3 regions of the Vibrio sp. PID23_8 genome follow, and region 2 is predicted to be linked to each of the others. Evidence: riboswitches for the same ligand, from Rfam matches in the RefSeq annotation. Region 2 holds a riboswitch; each other region holds the start of a gene.
The links. A riboswitch is a leader RNA that binds a small molecule or an ion and turns the genes downstream of it on or off. The one in region 2 is predicted to bind thiamine pyrophosphate.

Region 1: another riboswitch for thiamine pyrophosphate. It lies ahead of thiB (thiamine ABC transporter substrate binding subunit); the one in region 2 lies ahead of thiC (phosphomethylpyrimidine synthase ThiC).
Region 3: another riboswitch for thiamine pyrophosphate. It lies ahead of thiD (bifunctional hydroxymethylpyrimidine kinase/phosphomethylpyrimidine kinase); the one in region 2 lies ahead of thiC (phosphomethylpyrimidine synthase ThiC).

The regions. Positions count from the first base shown of each region.
Region 1 covers NZ_LIXE01000004.1:84,588-89,873, forward strand. Annotated here, with positions in the region: gene mpl (UDP-N-acetylmuramate:L-alanyl-gamma-D-glutamyl-meso-diaminopimelate ligase) at 1-52, shown strand, start outside; gene AK966_RS09355 (flavin prenyltransferase UbiX) at 52-690, shown strand; TPP riboswitch at 723-872, shown strand; gene thiB (thiamine ABC transporter substrate binding subunit) at 939-1,931, shown strand; gene thiP (thiamine/thiamine pyrophosphate ABC transporter permease ThiP) at 1,946-3,532, shown strand; gene thiQ (thiamine ABC transporter ATP-binding protein) at 3,532-4,236, shown strand; gene AK966_RS09375 (universal stress protein) at 4,311-4,748, opposite strand; gene AK966_RS09380 (TRAP transporter permease) at 4,792-5,286, opposite strand, start outside.
Region 2 covers NZ_LIXE01000021.1:29,848-35,133, reverse strand. Annotated here, with positions in the region: partial or broken rRNA gene rrf (5S ribosomal RNA) at 1-5, shown strand, start outside; tRNA gene AK966_RS19130 (tRNA-Asp) at 71-147, shown strand; gene crcB (fluoride efflux transporter CrcB) at 626-1,009, shown strand; TPP riboswitch at 1,071-1,169, shown strand; gene thiC (phosphomethylpyrimidine synthase ThiC) at 1,335-3,275, shown strand; gene AK966_RS19115 (thiamine phosphate synthase) at 3,275-4,690, shown strand; gene AK966_RS19110 (HesA/MoeB/ThiF family protein) at 4,677-5,286, shown strand, end outside.
Region 3 covers NZ_LIXE01000005.1:290,647-295,932, reverse strand. Annotated here, with positions in the region: gene AK966_RS11675 (TldD/PmbA family protein) at 1-1,096, opposite strand, end outside; TPP riboswitch at 1,442-1,552, shown strand; gene thiD (bifunctional hydroxymethylpyrimidine kinase/phosphomethylpyrimidine kinase) at 1,663-2,535, shown strand; partial or broken gene AK966_RS11665 (thiamine phosphate synthase) at 2,541-2,675, shown strand; gene AK966_RS11660 (phosphatase PAP2 family protein) at 2,865-3,590, shown strand; gene AK966_RS11655 (GNAT family N-acetyltransferase) at 3,745-4,263, shown strand; partial or broken gene AK966_RS11650 (HAD family hydrolase) at 4,305-4,812, shown strand; gene AK966_RS11645 (hypothetical protein) at 4,715-5,002, opposite strand.

The DNA of each region.
Region 1 (5,286 bases), on a different contig from region 2:
CTTTGGTGGCATCCACGGCAAGCTTCTAGAACAACTGAAACAAAAAGCTTAATGACATTTATGCAGCAAAAAGTAACCCCTAAAAAAGCCATCACATTAGCATTAACGGGCGCTTCTGGTGCCCCGTATGGCCTTCGCCTTCTCGAGTGTCTTGTTTCAGCGGATTACCACGTGTATGTGTTGATCTCTTCTGCAGCTCGTGTGGTGATGGCGACTGAGCATGATTTGAAACTACCAAGCGGCCCTGAAGCGGCACAAAAGGCATTAGTAGAACACCTCAACTGCAACCCAGATAATTTAACGATTTGTGGTAAAGATGATTGGTTCTCACCAGTGGCATCAGGCTCCGCAGCGCCGAAACAAATGGTGGTGTGCCCATGTTCAGCGGGTAGCGTCGCGGCGATCGCACACGGTATGTCGGATAACCTGATCGAACGTGCCGCGGATGTGGTGATGAAAGAACGTGGACAGTTGCTGCTTGTGGTGCGTGAAACGCCATTCTCAACCCTACATCTAGAGAACATGCACAAGCTATCGCAGATGGGCGTGACCATCATGCCTGCTGCGCCGGGCTTCTACCATCAACCGAAGAGCATTGAAGACTTGGTTGATTTTATGGTAGCGAGAATTCTTGATCACTTAGGTATTGAACAAGGTTTAGTGCCACGTTGGGGTTATGACCAACGTTGATTGTGTAATCAATCAAAGACCTTTACAATCCATCCAACTCATCGGGGAGCAAACTCATTTGGCATTGAACTCATCAATGCACTTGGGCGCTGAGACCTAATCGCTGAACGTTGTTGAGCAGGAAGGGACCCGTATTACCTGAACCAGATAATGCTGGCGTAGGAATTGAGCCTGGATATTGGAAGTCCTAAATACCTGCCTCAACCCTGTGCCGCTCAACTTTTCGACATGCAAATGGAGAGCGAGCCGTGAAAACCACTCTTAGTCTGATTGCCCTTGCAGCCATCACTTCGACTTCAGCGTTTGCCGCTGAAAACACCTTAACTGTCTATACGTACGACTCTTTCGCTGCCGATTGGGGACCTGGTCCTAACGTCGAAAAGGCATTTGAAGCCAAATGCGGATGCGATGTTAATTTCGTTGCACTGGACGATGGTGTTTCCATTCTTAACCGCCTTCGTTTGGAGGGAAGCAACAGCAAAGCGGATATCGTGTTAGGTTTGGATAATAACCTAATGGCGGAAGCAAAAAAGACTGGCCTGCTGACTGAGCATAACGTTGATACTTCTAAAACCACGCTGCCTAACGGTTGGCAGGATAAAACCTTCGTACCTTACGATTACGGCTACTTTGCTTTTGTGTACAACAAAGATAAGTTAGCAAATCCGCCAAAGAGCATGCAGGAGTTGTTGGAAGAGCGTGATGATCTGAAAGTCATTTACCAAGATCCTCGCACTTCGACGCCGGGCCAAGGCTTGATGTTGTGGATGAAGTCTATCTATGGCGATGACGCCACCCAAGCGTGGAAGCTGCTAGCGAGTAAAACCGTTACCGTTACCAAAGGTTGGTCCGAGGCGTACTCCATGTTCTTGAATGGCGAGTCTGATCTTGTGCTGTCGTATACGACTTCTCCCGCCTACCATTTGATTGCGGAAGACGATGCTAAGTACGCAAGTGCCAACTTTGCTGAAGGTCACTACATGCAAGTGGAAGTGGCGGCCAAGGTAAAAAGCTCACAGAATTCTGAGCTAGCCGATCAGTTCATGAACTTCATTTTGAGTGATGAATTCCAATCGGCAATGCCAACGGGCAACTGGATGTACCCAGTGACTGATGTTGAGCTGCCAAAAGGTTTTGCAACGCTCAGCGTACCAAACAAGTCACTGAGCTTTAGTGCTGATGAAGTTGCAAAAAAGCGTAAGTCCTGGATTCGTGAGTGGCAAAGCGCATTGACGTTTTAATATAGGTTCTACTTTTGAATTCTGTACCGAAAATTGGTTTAGGGGTCGCGATGATTATCACGGCCTTTGTTATTTCTGCCCTAGGTGCTTTGATTATTCAAGCGCCTTCTCTTGATGTGTCGATGGTTTGGAGTGATCCTTACTACCAACATGTCACCAAGTTCAGCTTCTACCAAGCATTTCTCTCTACCGTGTTGAGCGTCGGCTTTGCCATTCCCGTCGCTCACGCACTTTCTCGTCGTGAGTTCTTTGGTAAGTTTCTACTGTTAAAATTGTTTGCTTCCACCTTGGTTCTGCCAGTTTTGGTGGGTGTATTTGGTTTGCTGGCGATTTACGGCAATAGTGGCCTGATTGCAAAAGGACTACAAAGCCTTGATGCTGATCTACCGTTTTCCATCTATGGACTGAACGGTATTTTGCTTGCGCATGTGTTCTTCAATATGCCTTATGCGGCGCGCCTACTTTTGCAGGCATTGGAATCCATTCCTTCAGAGCAACATAAACTGTGTGCACACCTTGGTATGACTCATTGGGACAAATTCCGCTGGGTGGAATGGCCACGTCTAAGGCAACAGTTAGCTCATGTGAGTGGCTTGGTGTTTATGCTGTGTTTTACCAGCTTTGCCACCGTGATGGCATTAGGCGGCGGACCGAAGTCAACGACGATTGAACTTGCCATTTACCAAGCGATTAAGTTCGACTTTGATTTGCAAGCTGGGGCGCTGTTGGCGCTGTGGCAAATGTTGTTATGTGGCTTACTCGCGATTGGCGTACAGAAGTTGACGAAGCCAGTCTCGGTAAGCGCTGGAAGCATATCAGTACAGCAATATTTAACGAAGGATCATGGATGGTCAAAAGCTTGGGATTGCTTTTGGATCATGGCTGCCTTTTTACTTGTCATACCGCCGCTTGTGATGGTCGTATTCAGTGGTATCAACCAACAAGTTTGGTCGGTATTGAGTGATGAACGCTTTTGGTCTGCATTGTGGAATTCACTCAAAGTTGCCGTGTTAGCGAGCTCTCTGGCTGTTGCTGCTGGCGTGTCAATTTTGCTTACTAGCCGACGTTGGCGTTTGCAATACAAGAACAGCCGCGCCGATCAAATTGAACTAATTGGCACCATCATCTTGGTGACGCCTGGATTAGTTATTAGTACTGGATTATTTCTATTGCTACGCTCATTTACCGATGTATTCAGCTTAGCATTTTTTGTGGTTATTCTGGTGAATGGTTTAATGGCACTGCCGTATGTGATTAAAACCTTGTCTCAACCGATGTTACACATTGAGCAGCAATACCAGTACGTTTGTGCCAGCCTAGGCATGCGTGGTTGGCAACGTTTTAAAGTGGTGGAGTGGCAAGCATTACGCAAGCCATTTGCTCATGCGTTTGCAATCAGCTTTATGTTTGCGATTGGCGACTTAAGCGCGATTGCTTTGTTTGGTGGACAAGAATTTAGAACCTTGCCGTTGTATCTATTCCAATTGTTAGGCAGTTATCAAATGGAGGCGGCAGCGGTGGTCTCAGTCACGTTGTTATTGCTCAGTGTGGGCTGTTTCGCCGTGATTGAAAAAGTGTTGAAAACGAAGGGGAGAGCGTAATGTTAGTATTGGATGATGTGCAGTATACCTATCAACGTGATCTGTTTTGCTTTGAGCTAGAAATTCAACGTGGACAAATCGTGTCACTGATGGGACCGAGTGGGGCGGGTAAATCAACGTTACTTGCACTGTTGGCTGGGTTCATCAATCCAGACCAAGGCGATATTTTGGTTGATGGTGAGTCCATCGTACGCAAAGAACCGTACCAGCGTCCGTTCTCTATGTTGCTCCAAGAACACAATCTATTCGCTCATCTGTCAGTAAGAGACAACATTGGTTTAGGTCTGCATCCGGGATTAAAGCTCACGGTAGACCAAAAGCTTCTTGTGGAGCAAGCCGCAAAGCAAGTTGGTGTAGCAGAGTATCTTGACCGATTGCCAGAGCACCTTTCTGGCGGTCAGCGTCAGCGTGTGGCACTGGCGCGCTGTTTTGTTCAGCCGCATTCGATGTGGCTTCTTGATGAGCCTTTTTCTGCGTTAGACCCTGTGCTGCGTGAGGAGATGCTAACATTGGTTAAGCAGCTTGCTACTGAGCGTGGCATTACTGTCTTGATGGTGACGCACCACCTAAGTGATGCAAGAGCCATTGCCAGTCATTTTGCTTTTGTTGCTAGTGGTCAGGTAGAAGCATCTGGTGAGATTGCTGAGTTAAATGCACAACATGGCAGTGATGCGTTGAGCATTTTTGTTCGAGCGGCAGGATAAACACTATGATAAGGACGGATAAAAAAGGTTGATGCAAGCATCAACCTTTTGTTTTTAGGTTTGAATGGCTCACGCTAGCCTTGAGGCTTCACAACCATGACGTTGATTGGTGAGTATTCAACGACTTTGCTCGCGACCGAACCAAGCATCACTTTGTTGATTTTAGAGCGCTTGTGGCTTGGCATAATGATAAGGTCAGCACCTAAACGCTCTGCGTAGTCGAGAATGGTTGCGTAAGGTTTCCCTTCTGCAACGTGTACTTTGTAAATCACCTCATCGTCAATGTGTTGGTCAGCAAACGCTTTTAGCTGTTGCTTCACATCTTGCTTCATTTCCGCAGCCGCATCTTTCGGAAAGTAGCTTGCGACCATCGACATGTGGATACCGGGTACGACGGTTAGAAGGTGAACTTCTGCATTGGCTTGTTTTGCTTGCCAAACGGCTAACTCAACCGCACGGTCAGAAAAGCCTTGGTCGTTGAGATCAACAGGAACAAGAATTTGTTTGTACATTCAATGTCTCTCATCACGGCCCCTTGCCTCGGGGCCAAATCAGTTATGCGCTCAGTTGTTCCTTACGAGCACGATGTTTCTGGTTCATAGCAAGTACCAGTAAGAGCAACAAACACGGTACAAATACCCACTCTTTCATTGGGCGATCCGCATTTTGAATGACCGATTTGATCTCCCAATCGAAATCGATACCTGATGATTCAGCAGGGCTACCAAATTCGACCATATCTACGATCATTTTCCCGTCGCTCTCTGTCAGCATCAGTCCCATTGAAGCAATGCGTTCTTCAGCGGTGGTTGCTTTATCATCAAATGGCAGGCGAACGGTTTTCTCAATGTTATCGCCTTCTAAGTTTTGTCCAGCAACACGTAACTCAATGGATTCTCCTACATTCAGGCCCTGTGTGACTTGAATTATCTCAACACCAGGTGAAAGAACTTTCGCTGGATAGAGCATGTCCCACCAAAAACCAGGACGCAGAAATGAGAAAGTCAGTACTAATAATAGAATGGTTTCCCACCATTTGTTTTTTGTCAG
Region 2 (5,286 bases):
CAGGCTTTTAATTTAAGGTACTTGTTCTGAACGACAAGTATCGGATAAAACAAAAGTTTTATCTCCGTGTGGAGCGGTAGTTCAGTTGGTTAGAATACCGGCCTGTCACGCCGGGGGTCGCGGGTTCGAGTCCCGTCCGCTCCGCCATTTATTCAGACAAAGCCCTAGCAGCAATGCTAGGGCTTTTTCGTATGTGTAAGATTTGAATTAATACAAAAAAGCTTAATGCTAAAGGTAATACTAATCACAGTAAGTAATCAGAGTTAGCTCAGGAAAAACGCTAAAATTTTCGATAAGTAGTTATTCCACAATTAAAATTTTAAACGAAGTTATCGAGCGTTATAACAAGCTAGAATGATCGGTTATTTACTACGATTGGTATAACCTCGAAGATTAATTGTTCGGGTTTATTTCCTCTTTTTGTCTTCCTAGCTCCCTTTCATTGTATTTATAAATAACCATTAGTCGTATTTTTAGTGGTGCTGCTTATTTGTACTAAGTGATACCTGTAACTTTTTAAATACGTGTAACTGTTGGATGTTGTTTTCGCTGAATTCTAAGACTTTATAATCACTATTATTATAAATTTGATTACAATATCGCCATCAACTTTTCTGGGGGCATTATGGGACAACTATCCATTTTGGGCTTTATTGCATTAGGTGGCGCATTTGGTGCGTGTACTCGTTACTTAATTTCTGAACTTTGTGTAATGCTACTGGGGCGTGGTTTTCCTTACGGTACGTTAACGGTAAACGTCGTTGGCTCTTTCATCATAGGCCTTTTGATCGCTGCGTTTGAAACTGAACTGATAACAACTGATCCGTGGCGCCAAATTATCGGTCTTGGTTTTTTGGGTGCATTAACCACTTTTTCTACCTTCTCGATGGATAACGTGTTGCTTATGCAGCAGGGTGCCTTCTTTAAAATGGGATTGAACATACTGTTGAATGTCGTGTTAAGCATTTCAGCTGCATGGATTGGGTTCCAATTATTGATGCGTAGTTAGCAAAAATACTCAAATTTTAATCAGGTCGGCTTGGTTTAACCAAGCCGTTTTTATATACTGATTTCACTTGTCGGAGTGCCATAAGGCTGAGACCGTTAATTCGGGATCCGTTGAACCTGATCAGATTAGAATCTGCGAAGGGAACAAGAGAAGATATCTACACCAGAGTTCTATCTGGTCGACCTATCAAATAGTCGAATGTTGTTATAGACGAAGAGCACCCGCTCAACCTGTCCTTAATTCGATTCCTCTTGTCGCATCTATCCGCCAAGCATTTTTATCCCAATACTTTTTATCTAAGCATAACAAAGCAAGGAAAAATGCTATGTCGAGTCGCAAGCAAGCGAGACTGGAAGCAAAACAGTTCATTGATACACTCTCGGTACAACCGTACCCAAATTCAAGCAAAGTCTACGTAGATGGTTCACGTCCCGATATTCGTGTGCCAATGCGTGAAATATCACTCGCTGATAGCCTTATTGGAGGCACAAAAGAAGCGCCTATTTTCGAGCCTAATGAGCCAGTACGCGTTTACGATACCTCAGGTGTATACACAGATCCAGAATACACCATAGACCTCTACAACGGCTTACCTAAGCTGCGAGAAGGGTGGATTGAAGAGCGCGCTGATACTGAACTACTCGATGAAGTAAGCTCGGTATACACCAAAGAGCGCTTAGAAGATGAAACGCTAGACGATCTTCGTTACGGTAATCTACCACGTATTCGACGTGCTAAAGGTGGGCAGTGTGTGACTCAGTTACACTATGCTCGCAAAGGCATTATTACCCCAGAAATGGAATACATCGCGCTACGTGAAAATATGGGGCGTGCTCAATACCGCGATGAAGTGCTGAATCAACAACATCCGGGTCAAAGCTTCGGAGCGAATCTTCCAAAAGACATTACCGCCGAGTTTGTGCGTAAAGAAGTCGCCGAAGGTCGCGCGATTATCCCTTCTAATATCAACCACCCAGAATCCGAACCAATGATCATTGGGCGTAACTTTTTGGTCAAAGTGAACGCCAACATCGGTAACTCATCGGTCACTTCTTCGATTGAAGAAGAAGTAGAGAAGTTAGTATGGGCAACGCGCTGGGGCGGGGATACCGTTATGGATCTCTCTACTGGACGTAACATCCACGAAACTCGTGAGTGGATTCTACGTAACAGTCCGGTTCCGATTGGTACTGTACCCATGTACCAAGCCCTTGAGAAAGTAAATGGTGTTGCGGAAAACCTTAACTGGGAAGTGATGCGCGATACTCTGATTGAACAAGCAGAGCAGGGCGTTGACTATTTCACTATCCATGCCGGCTTACTACTTCGCTATGTACCAATGACAGCAAAACGCGTTACTGGCATTGTTTCTCGTGGCGGTTCTATCATCGCGAAATGGTGTTTAGCACATCACCAAGAAAGCTTCTTATACACCCACTTCCGTGAGATCTGTGAAATTTGTGCTAAGTATGATGTGGCACTCTCTCTCGGTGATGGCCTACGCCCTGGTTCGGTTGCCGATGCTAACGATGAAGCGCAATTTGCTGAGCTTCGTACCCTTGGTGAGTTAACCAAGATTGCGTGGGAATACGACGTTCAGGTCATTATCGAAGGTCCTGGTCATGTTCCAATGCATATGATCAAAGAGAACATGGAAGAGCAGCTAGAGCACTGTCATGAAGCACCGTTCTACACGCTTGGTCCACTGACGACAGACGTCGCTCCTGGTTACGATCATATTACTTCAGGTATTGGCGCGGCCATGATTGGTTGGTATGGCTGTGCGATGCTTTGCTACGTAACACCTAAAGAGCATCTCGGCTTACCAAACAAAGAAGACGTGAAGGTTGGCATGATCACTTACAAGCTTGCTGCGCACGCCGCTGACTTAGCGAAGGGACACCCTGGTGCTCAAGTACGTGATAACGCGCTGTCTAAGGCTCGCTTCGAGTTCCGCTGGGAAGACCAATTCAACTTGTCACTCGACCCAGATACCGCGCGTGCTTTCCATGATGAAACCTTACCTCAAGAGTCTGGCAAAGTTGCTCACTTTTGTTCGATGTGTGGACCAAAGTTCTGCTCCATGAAGATTTCCCAAGAGGTACGTGAGTACGCGAAAGATATTGAGCAAGTTGCTGCGGACCAAGCTATCTCGATCAAAATGCTTGATGACCCTCTCGAGGGCATGCGTCAAAAATCGCAAGAATTTAGAGATACAGGATCTGAGTTGTACCACCCAGCAGCACATGCCGAGGTAAGTGACTAATGAGCCAAATCCTTATTCCGTCATCATTGATTGATCTGACGGGTTCAGTTCAGCAATGTTTGTTGGTGGCAAAAGAACAGGGGTTTAGCATTGTAGACATTAAGTTGGGTGTGAGCCCAGCTCAATCTATTCAGCTTGTTCGCGACCAACAGACCACACACATAACGACTGATCTCATTGATGGTTATGACTCTGAGCCTAAGTGTTCATTTGCGCTTTATTATCGTTCTGCTTTATCGGTAGAAGCGTGCGCAAAGCAACCGTCAAAAGCGATTTATATTGGTATTGCTGATCGCCAGGTTTCCGGTGAAAAGCATGAAGTGCTTCAGCTTGATATCTGGCGTCACCCAATTAACGATGAAGTGAGAGCGCTTACCGTTAAGTCCAAGCTCAACACAGCATTTGCTCCTGAGCATCACCTTGCTTGGATAGTAACGCTGACAGTACTCGATTTTCCTATTGAAGATGCATTAACACTTGCTCGAGCAATGACAACGCAACAAGCGAATGTTTCACGTGAAACACTATTGAATGACAACCTTGACGAGGGACGATCTACTCAGTGGGCTGACCAATTTGATGATTTCCCCACACCTGTACTGGAAGATAACCGACTCGATATTCAAGTTGGTTGGTCTACACAAGGAGAGAGCGTTAGCTTTCCAACGCTAACCAAGCAAAGTCTAGGGCTTTATCCAGTCGTTGATGATGTTGCTTGGATTGAGCGTTTACTGCCTTTAGGCATCAACACGATTCAACTACGAATCAAGAACCCACAACAAGTCGATTTAGAACAACAGATCATTCGAGCAATTGAGCTAGGTCGTCAGTATCAAGCACAAGTGTTTATCAATGACTATTGGCAGCTGGCAATCAAGCATGGCGCTTATGGCGTTCATCTAGGGCAGGAAGACATAGATGAATCGAATTTGGCTCAGCTAACTAAAGCCGGCATTCGTCTTGGTCTTTCTACTCATGGTTATTATGAGCTACTGCGCATCGTACAAATTCACCCTAGTTACATTGCGTTAGGGCATATCTTCCCAACCACCACAAAACAGATGCCATCGAAACCACAGGGTTTGGTGCTCTTGGCACGGTATCAAAAGCTGATTGATAGCATTCCTTATGGAAATACAGAGCCGGCTTTCCGTCCTTCAAAAGACAAAGAAGTAAGTGTCGACGAGCTCGGTTTTCCGACGGTCGCGATTGGTGGCATTGACCAATTTAATGCTGACCAAGTTTGGCAAACAGGTGTTTCTAGTTTGGCAGTTGTGCGAGCTATTACGTTGGCTGAATCACCTCAGTCTGTCATCGAGTTCTTCGCACAACTGATGAAGAAAAGACAGCTAATGTTTACTGATCAGAGTAGTGAATTGGCGGATACCAAGAGAGGCGAGCATGCTCACGGATAAGCACTTCCTTCGCTATCAGCGCCAAGTCGCTCTGCCTGAAATTGCCGAAGTTGGGCAAGAGCGCATGAGAAAATCGCATGTGCTGGTCATCGGTTGTGGTGGGTTAGGCAGTGCAGCGAGTTTGTACTTGGCATCGGCGGGCATCGGTAAATTGGTTGTGGTTGATGATGATGAGGTTGATAGCAGTAACCTACAACGTCAGATCATTTATCGTGAACAAGACCTCCAAGTTGCGAAAACAGAAGCAACCGTAAAGCAGCTCACTGATCTTAATTCGATGATCCAAGTACGCGCTCTCAATAAGCGATTAGACACAGCACAGCTGCAGCTTGAGGTGATGTTGGCGGATGTGGTGCTGGACTGCACCGACAATATGCCAACCCGTCAGCTAATTAATCAAGTCTGTTTTGAACAAAACACGCCACTCATCTCAGCGGCGGCAATTGGTTGGCAGGGGCAGTTCGCCGTCTTTGATTATCAAACACCAAGTGAACAAGAAGTAGAAAGCAAAGCCTGTTACCGCTGTTTATATCCGTTCGATGAATTACCACAAACTCAAAAGTGTCGTGAGAGCGGTGTCGTCGGTCCGGTGGTCG
Region 3 (5,286 bases), on a different contig from region 2:
GTTCGATACCTGCCAGCATGTCATCAAGTGAATGCTCGCCTTGTTCAATAAAGGTGTTACGCATACGCGAAGTCGGTGCGAACTTGTAGTTTTGACGACGACCAGAACCTGTAGGCTCGTAACCTGTCTTCATGCCACCCATTTTGTCAACCATAAAGCTCGTTAGCTTACCGTCTTTGATCAACTGAGTACGCTGAGTCGGCATGCCTTCATCATCAATATGAATCGAGCCCCATTCGTTGGTCATGGTACCATCATCAACTGCATTCACGGCAGTGTGAGCTATCATTTCGCCCATCTTGTCGTGGAATACGGATGCTTTTTTAGCAACTGAAGTGGTTTCTAGCAAATGACCACACGCTTCGTGGAAGATAACGCCGCCAAAGCCGTTACCAATCACCACTGGCATTTCACCCGATGGGCACGCATCCGCGCCAAGTTTCACCAACGCTTGTTGCGCAATAGTTTGACCGAGTTCTTTCGCATCAAGTTGTTCACTGAACTCCCAACCAGCAAGTGCACCTGGCCCTTCCATACCAGAAGATTGCTCATTACCTTTTTGAGCGACGGTATTACCAACAACACGAATGTAATGGCGAGTATCGTCAACGTGTAGACCTTCTGAGTTGAAGATAGACACTTGTTGTTCGCGCTGAAGCACACTACCAATGAACTGGCTAATGTGTTCACTCTCTGCACGTGCTGCTTGGTCAACTTGCAATAGGAAAGCGATTTTAGAATCTAGGTTAGCGTCTTTGCCAAGTGGCATACGACAACCATGTTGAATTGGGTAGCGGTTCAGATTGAGAGAACCTGTTGAAACGATTTGCTCACGCTTGTCTTTTGCAGCAAGCAGTGAGGTTACGCGTTTCAGTTCGGCTTCATCGGTGCTGTTGGTGTAACCGTAAAGCACTTTATGACCGAAGAAGAGACGAATACCGATACCAAAATCAATACCCGAGTTAACCTTATCCACTTCACCAGATGCGATCTGGACCGTGTTGGTTTGATGGTGTTCAACGAATAACTCAGCGAAATCAGCCCCTAAAAACAGAGCGTGATCTATCACCGCTTTCGCCGTTACAGAATTAAGCATGAGATCTCCTTGCTCGTTGATCGTTCTCGCCTTCCTTGTCTTTGAGTTAGGTTCTATCTAGTCGCTTCATAAGATAACTCAAAGACATATTGGCAACGCGTTAAATATTAACACTTTTTTAACCTTGTTTTATGCTAATCCTTGTTAAATTAAAGAACGGTTCGTTACGTAATATGTCGATATCTCGATATTAGATGGTGTCTTTTGCTGCGACTTTCAATGCAGCACGTCATTTGCTCTGATGTCTATCCTCTATTACCTCTGCCACATCTCATATTTAATCGATAGATCCTCATAACAGGAAAAAGCACGTGCAGCTTCACTGGGGGAACTGCTATGCTCTTTGCGAAATAGTCGGGGAGCCAATGCAGTTCATGCGTTGGCTGAGATCGAAATTCGAGACCCGTTGAACCTGATTCAGTTAGCACTGACGTAGGGAACTATCATCACTTTGCCACTAGCTGATCTTGAACTCCATCAGTTCAGCTAGCCTCAACGGATCCGATCAACAATCTTCCTTTGCGATGGCCAAGTCTGTTCCTATATGTCTTGTAATAGGAGCAACCATGGCGCAGCAGTCAAGACAAGAAAAACCATCAACACTGCCACAAGCAACATCTTCATCCAACACACCGATTGTGTTGACGATTGCAGGTTCTGATAGCGGTGGAGGCGCAGGCATTCAAGCCGACATCAAAGCCATGTCCGCAACCGGCAGTTTTGCTTGCTCAGTGATCACGGCGATTACTTCGCAAAATACCCAAGGCGTTTCTGCCATTTTCCCTATTCCTCTCGACCATGTAGAAAGCCAACTCGACGCAGTATTTACCGATCTCAACATTGTCGCCGTCAAAGTCGGCATGCTGACAGATTCCAACATCATTAAAGCCGTTGCCAACAAGATTAAGCAATACCGCCCTAAACACCTTGTGGTTGACCCTGTAATGGTGGCCACCAGCGGCGATTTACTCCTTGAACTGTCGGCGATCAACACATTAAAAGAAGTGCTGATTCCGCTAGCAGACATCATTACCCCTAACCTACCTGAAGGTGCAGCATTGACGGGCAAGCCGGTGCCTCAATCAGAGTCTGAAATGAACGATATGATTTCTGATTTACGTGCACTAGGTGCAAAAGCAGTGCTGTTAAAAGGCGGCCACTTAGAGAAAGACGAAAACAGCAACGATCTGTTGATCATGCCAGACAGTTCTGAATTGATTAGCGCCAAGCGCTTCTCAACCCAAAACACCCATGGCACAGGCTGTACCCTGTCTTCAGCTATCGCGTCTTACCTTGGTCAAGGCAACAATCTGCACAAATCCGTTCATCTGGGTAAGCAGTATATAAGCCAAGCCATCGCGCACGCAGATGAGCTTGAAGTCGGTAAAGGTCATGGTCCTGTGAACCACTTTTTTGCAGATTACACGCATGTGCGCTAATGCACTTTGGTGGTATTAACGAAAGTAACATTCCGCAGCTTGGCGCAACTGGCGTTCACGGCTTGGCTTTGGTTTCGGCCATTTGCCATGCGGAAGATCCAAAAGCCGCATCGGAGTACCTACTGCGTTTGATGAACTAGCTTACTTGTCCTTTAAACACAAAGCGCTTATGGATGTGCGCATTTGCATTTCAACACTTTCTAATACCGCGCTTCATCAATGAACGACATCGATGTCACTTTCACATTCGAATTGACACAGCGTTGATAAGTTTTTCACATCGATTGTCGTAAGATAGCTGCCTAATTTCGACTGCTGTATGACTTTTGATGAAAACTAAAAAATACGGTTTGATGATGCTCGCCTTGTTCATTCTTGGCATCATCCCGCTTTCGCTGTTTGCCTCGTATCACGATCTTACTTCTCACGTTTCTGATGGCACTGGCATTCTCTTTACTCTGCTGACGGATTCTGCGGGCAGCAAAGGCTTTTTGATTACCTTAACGCTGTTGGTGTTGTCCCTTTATCGCTTCAAACCAACCCAGTCTGACTGGATGCAAAAACTGTCTATGCTGGGATTGTTACTGGTGATTGGTTTTGCCAGCAAAACAGGCTTAAAGCTGATGACAGAAAGCCCACGTCCCTACACCGAATTGCTTGCCGCAGAGCAATTGATTGAGCGCCCAGAAGCGTTTTATCAACTAGCAACCCCACAGCAAGCGAATGTTATAGGACAGATTTCTGAGAAAGTCAGCGAATGGCGCACTCGTCACTGGCAAGGCGAAAAGGATTACTCTTTCCCATCTGGTCATACGATTTTCGTTTCTATCTGCTTAGCTTTCTTTGGTGGGTTACTTTTGCAGCATAAGTGCTATTTCTCTGCTGTAACTTTGTGGGTGTGGGCAATGGGCGTGGCTTACAGCCGTTTATGGCTCGGCATGCACAGAATTGAGGATTTGATTGGTTCGGTGGTGTTCGTTACGGTAGTGTTCAGTTTGATCCCTGTGTTTCAAATTACCAAAAAACTGCCTTTTATTTCTTTAACAGCAAAATAAAGCTCAGCAAGTCCAGATAAAAAGAAGCTAGCAAGTTGCTGGCTTCTTTTTTGATATAAACCTAATACACCAAACTTAGAATTAGATGTTGTTTATCAAAGTATTTTTGATATGTTTGAGAAATAACACTCAATCACAAGGCGGGGAACTGTGCGTGCTTTCGCTCAACATAACAACACATCGAACGACACTTAAACCGCTTACGATGGACAATTGGGCTTTGTACCAACGTCTGCACACCGATCCACACATTATCACCCTGTGTTTTGATCCACCTTCTGACTCCGATCTGATGCACAAGTTCGAGTCACGCCTACCTGCATGGACACCACAAAGTGATCATTGGTTATGTTTAGTGATTTACGAAAAGCAAACCTCGCAGCCTATTGGAATTACAGGCTTTGTTCTGCAAGAAGGCAAAGCCGAAGTGGGATACTTATTGTTGCCGGAGTTTTATGGCCAGCAATACGGTACGGAATCACTCGCAGCCGTCATCGAATGGGCAACAAACGAACATCAGATTTCGCACTTTTCCGCCAAGGTGACGGAGGGCAACATTGGCTCTGAACGGGTTCTGGAAAAGTGCGGATTCCAACTCACCGAAACCATCCCAGGTGCGTATAAAATAGGTGAACAAAAGTACGCCGATAAACTCTATTCACTGCAAAAATAAGGGCATATTTTGCAGAAAGTACGAATAAAGGAGATTCAAACATGATTTCTCTTTTCGATTGGGGAAACACCTTAATGGTCGATTTTCCCGAGGCACAAGGAAAATGTGCGATTGGGAATATGTAGAAGTTATTCCCCAAGCGAGAGAAACCTTAGCTAAGCTCTCGAGTAAGTACCCTATTTATATTGCCACCAGCGCGTCAGATTCCTCCCTGGAAGATGTACAATGCGCCTTTCAACGAGTCAAACTCGATCAATTCGTTACTGGTTACTTTGCTTTGCTAATCTTGGCATCCAGAAAAATCAACCAGCCTTCTATCACACCATTGCCGAGCAACTTGGTGTTCCTGTCAATCAACTCACGGTGGTGGGAGACCTTCCCAAAAAAGACATTTACCCCGCATTGGAAGCCGGATTAAACGTCATTTGGTTCAATCCTCGAGAATTATTGATTAAGCATTCAACAATGGCACGTTATTACGAATCAAACCACGACGCACATTGGTACACATTTTTCCAAAACGACGCAGCTCATCAAACTGAGGCGTAATACCGCGCTCCATTGCCGACTCCCAATAACTCAGTTCAGAATCGACCATTTCTAACAATTTTTTCGGACAACCAATACACTTACCTTCAGGCCCACAAACAAACGTTTCTGGTTCGTAGATCGGCAGTTCTGCTTTCACTTGTGTAATGATATCGCGCATTGCGGTCATTCGATCTGGCTTAGCGGTCATAACTCTGCTCCCAATACAACTAAGGAGCAGGATTGTACTCTCTGGCACGGAAATATCCCCGCCTAATTTAGATAATTTTTACTTTTTCTTTTACGCACGCTAGCGAACATCACCACCGCCAACATGAACACAAAATTAACATTATAAATCAACGTGTTAATTAAGTAATAAAATTTAAAATCACTCTCATAACGCTCTCGGCAAGATTGGCGAAGATCACACTCGCTTAGGTATCACTTCGATAAGATTCATTATGCGTGGCGCAAACAAAACCACATCAGTGC